2 regions of the Pseudoalteromonas rhizosphaerae genome follow, and region 1 is predicted to be linked to the other one. Evidence: predicted binding sites of a transcription regulator. Region 1 holds the regulator's gene; the other holds the start of a gene.
The links. The regulator NrdR, encoded in region 1, represses ribonucleotide reductase genes. The targets are predictions, from matches to a motif close to AAACACNANATNTNGTGTTT.
Positions count from the first base shown of each region.

Region 1 (2,415 bases):
TACTGTGTCCGCGCCGGTTAAAATAGCGCAGCTTTGTGCGCGCTGTAGTTGCACATCTTGGCGAGCCTTAGGGCCCGTTATCCACTTACTTTGACCGTTTTTAAGTGCCGTTTTACCATCAAGACTTGCGGCCATTTTGCAGGTAATAAATGGCATACCTTGCTCCATGCGCTTTAAAAAGCCACGGTTTAACAGCCTTGCTTGTTGTTCTAACAAACCTGACGCAACCTCAATGCCCGCGTCCGCTAAAATAGCTAAACCTTTACCGGCCACCTGCGGGTTTGGATCAACCATAGCAGCAATTACTTTTACCACGCCAGCAGCTTTTAAACCTTCGGCACACGGCGGTGTGCGACCAAAATGGCTACAAGGTTCAAGCGTGACATAAGCAGTTGCGCCAAAGGCTTGGCTACCCGCCATTGCTAATGCATTCACTTCAGCATGACCTTGGCCGGCAACTTGATGAAAACCTTCACCAACAATAACGTCATTTTTTACTAATACACAGCCAACGTTTGGGTTTGGGGTGGTAGTAAAGCGTCCTTGTTTGGCAAGCTCAATCGCTCGGGTCATATAAGAGAAATCTTGTTCGCTAAACTGATATTGGTTCATATCACTCTCCCAAACGGGCAATTTCTTCACCAAATTCACGAATATCTTCGAATGAACGGTATACCGATGCAAATCTGACGTAAGCGACTTTATCTAGTTTTTTCAGCGCTTCCATAATGCATTCGCCAATCAGGTGACTGGAAATCTCACGCTCGCCAGTGGCACGTAATTGCGATTTAATAATATTGACCACTTCATCAACTTGCTCGGTACTGACGGGGCGTTTTTCTAATGCGCGGTGTAGACCATTAAGGAGTTTATCTTCATTGAAAGGTTCACGGCTACCGTCTTGTTTGATCACCCGAGGCATTACAAGTTCTGCGCCTTCAAAGGTAGTAAAGCGTTCATGACATTCATTGCATTCACGGCGTCGCCTTACTTGGTGGCCACCTCCCACTAAACGCGAGTCAATCACTTTGGTATCTTTTGCGGTGCAAAATGGACAATGCATAGGTATCAGCTTCCGTTAAAAACAAAAAAGGCCGCTTTTAGGCGGCCTTTATAATAGCAAAAAACTAGGCTATTGTGATCTAAATTACTGTTTGTAACTCAATTACTGTTTGTAACTCAATTAAGCGTAAACAGGTAATTTTTTACAGATTGCTTTAACTTTCTCTTTTACTTGTGCTTGTACTGACTCATCGTTGATGTTGTCTAGTACGTCACAGATCCAGCCAGCAAGCTCTTTAGACTCTACTTCTTTAAAACCACGGCGTGTGATTGCCGGTGAACCAATACGTAAACCAGACGTTACAAACGGTGAACGTGGGTCATTTGGTACTGAGTTTTTATTTACGGTGATATTAGCATTACCTAAAGCCGCATCTGCGTCTTTACCAGTGATGTCTTTATCAATTAGATCAAGTAAGAACAAGTGGTTTTCTGTTTTATCAGATACGATCTTATAACCGCGCTCTTGCATTACTGCAACCATAGCTTTAGCATTTTTCACAACTTGAGTTTGGTATACTTTAAACTCTGGTTGTAATGCTTCTTTAAATGCCACTGCTTTGGCAGCGATAATGTGACATAAAGGACCACCTTGACCACCAGGGAATACTGCACTGTTAAGCTTTTTATAAATAGCTTCGTCGCCACAAGCAGAAATAATCAAACCACCACGTGGGCCGGCTAATGTCTTATGCGTAGTTGTAGTAACAACGTGTGCATGTGGTACTGGGCTTGGGTAAACACCAGCAGCAATAAGACCTGCAACGTGAGCCATATCAACAAACAAGTAAGCGCCTACTTTGTCAGCGATTTCACGGAATTTAGCCCAATCAACAATACCTGAGTATGCTGAGAAACCACCGATGATCATTTTTGGTTTGTGCTCAAGTGCAAGTGCTTCAACTTGTGCGTAATCAATCTCGCCAGTCGCTTCGTCAAGTCCGTATTGGATTGCGTTATAAAGCTTACCAGAGAAGCTTACATGTGAACCATGCGTTAAGTGACCACCATGAGCTAAGCTCATACCTAACACTGTATCGCCAGCATCTAATAAAGCTAAGAACACAGCAGCATTTGCTTGTGAACCTGCGTGAGGCTGAACGTTAGCATAATCTGAACCAAACAATTCGTTGGCACGGTCAATCGCTAGTTGTTCAACCACGTCAACATGCTCACAACCACCGTAGTAACGCTTGCCCGGATAACCTTCAGCATATTTGTTTGTTAGCTGTGAACCCTGCGCTTCTAGTACGCGTGGGCTACAGTAGTTCTCAGATGCGATAAGCTCGATGTGTTCTTCTTGGCGAGCAGTCTCTTTAGTGATTGCTTCAAATAACTCTGGATCGAAATCCG
Region 1 is NZ_CP118496.1:4,659,500-4,661,914, forward strand. It holds gene ribD (bifunctional diaminohydroxyphosphoribosylaminopyrimidine deaminase/5-amino-6-(5-phosphoribosylamino)uracil reductase RibD) at 1-612, opposite strand, end outside; gene nrdR (transcriptional regulator NrdR) at 614-1,063, opposite strand; gene glyA (serine hydroxymethyltransferase) at 1,184-2,415, opposite strand, start outside.

Region 2 (2,415 bases), 1.2 Mb from region 1:
TAGTTGGCAATGCAATTTCTAAACATAAGTTAGATTGGCGAATTGGTGCCACTTTAGCAATGAACGGGCTGTGTGTATTACAGTGGTCAACGTTTTGTAAATAGATGCGGCCAGTGCTAGCACGCTCTTGTGCAAACATTGAAAACAGCTCAATAGCTTTAATACGTTTTTTACGAATTGACTCGTCTTGTTCATATTGTACGTAAAGACGATCAAATTCATCTTGATCTTCAAAAAATGCATCATATAAACCAGGCACATCAGACGGGCTGAATAATGTGATGTAATCATCTTTGATCAAACGTGAGTACATTAGTTTATTAAACTGTACACCGTAATCTAAGTGACGAACGCGGTTATCATCAACACCACGGTTGTTTTTAAGCACTAATAAGTTTTCAACTTCTAGATGCCAAAGTGGATAGAACAGGGTTGCTGCGCCACCACGGACACCACCTTGCGAACAACTTTTAACAGCCGTTTGAAAGTGCTTATAAAACGGGATACAACCGGTGTGGTATGCTTCACCATTGCGAATAGGGCTACCTAGTGCGCGAATACGACCAGCATTAATACCAATACCTGCACGTTGCGATACGTATTTTACAATCGCTGATGAGGTTGCATTAATTGAATCTAGGCTGTCACCGCATTCAATCAGTACACATGAACTGAATTGACGCGTAGGGGTACGAACTCCCGCCATAATAGGCGTAGGTAATGAAATTTTGAACAATGACACCGCATCGTAAAAACGCTTTATGTAGTCTAAACGCGTTTCTTTTGGGTAATCAGAGAACAAGCTGGCTGCAACTAAAATATATAAAAACTGTGCGCTTTCATAAATTTCACCCGTAACACGGTTTTGTACTAAATATTTACCTTCAAGCTGTTTAACAGCAGCATAGCTGAAGTTTAAATCACGTCCATGATCAAGGTATTCATCCAGTTGATCAATTTCTTGCTCTGTGTAGTCAGCTAGTAAGTGTGCATCGTAACGCTTATCTTCAACTAACTTAACGATATGATCATACAAGCGCGGTGGCTCAAATTGACCATAGGCTTTTTTACGCAAATGGAATACAGCTAAGCGGGCTGATAAATATTGATAATCAGGCGACTCTTTAGAGATCTGATCAGCGGCCGCTTTGATGATGGTTTCATGGATGTCTTCAGTACGAATACCATCATAAAACTGGATGTGCGATTTCAGCTCAACTTGTGAGACAGACACATTATTTAGACCTTCGGCGGCCCAAGCAATAACGCGATGGATCTTATCTAAATCAAGTGACTCTTTACGGCCGTCACGTTTGCTTACAGATAGCTGTTGGTTCATAGTTTTGCCTGTATTCCTTGGGATATAATATTTTTTAGTGACACATTTTTCTTAAAATAAATTTTTTATTGCAATAAAATTGTATTAGCGCGAATTTAATTGAATAACATTTAGCCACAACATCTGGTGTTCATCAAATTCTAGATCACAAGATAGTGTGGTATGCGATCATTTGCAAGGGGCATAAACGCCCCTAATTGTGGATAACGTTGGGATAACACGCTTGTGTTAGTAGCCATTAACCTTTGACCATCTGATTAAAATGAAATTTATAAAAATCAACTGATGATCGATTAAATTTACGCATTTTAAAAATAAATTTTGGCTGCTTTTTTTATCAACAAACAATGTGCAAAAAGTAACACGATCACAATATGTAGTGGTTAAAATTTAACATGGCACTATATATGGTTAAATGCATCAATAGGTGATTGCCAATTAAAATCGGCTTGCCAACTCAATGCTTCAGCTTCACTAGGGATGTAGCCCCACAACGCAGCAGCGCTGTGCATGTTTGCAGCCTTGGCTGCAATTATGTCACGCTGCGCATCACCTATATACAAACAACGACTCGGATCAACATCTAACAGTTGGGCTGTATGCAGTAAAGGTAAAGGAGATGGTTTAGCGATATCGAGGGTGTCACCACTGACAATGGCCTGTGCATCTTTGAGTTCAGCAATTGCAGCAACTAATGGAATAGTCAAAAACTCAGGTTTATTAGTCATGATCCCCCATTTGATCTGTTGTTGATCAAGCGCGATTAATAATTGTGCAATTCCAGTAAAGCATTGACTATGGGTGGCAATATTATCTGCGTAGGCCGTTAATAGCTGCTGGCGTAAGTCAGCTTGATTTGGGTGATCGTGCCATTGCTGACCAAATCCAGCTGCAAGCAGCGCCATTGCACCGTTAGAAGCTGCAGGACGATATATATCAGCGGTTACTAATGGTTGGTTATGATCAGCGAGTACGTAATTAAGCGCAGCCCCTAAATCATCTGCGGTATCGAGTAATGTACCGTCTAAATCAAAAATAAAGGCGTCGTAATCAATTGAGGGGGTTGCTGTGTTAAA
Region 2 is NZ_CP118496.1:3,439,224-3,441,638, reverse strand. It holds gene nrdA (class 1a ribonucleoside-diphosphate reductase subunit alpha) at 1-1,339, opposite strand, end outside; gene PVK79_RS14745 (HAD family hydrolase) at 1,741-2,415, opposite strand, start outside.
Region 2: the regulator NrdR is predicted to act here: its motif matches at 1,452-1,471, upstream of nrdA (class 1a ribonucleoside-diphosphate reductase subunit alpha).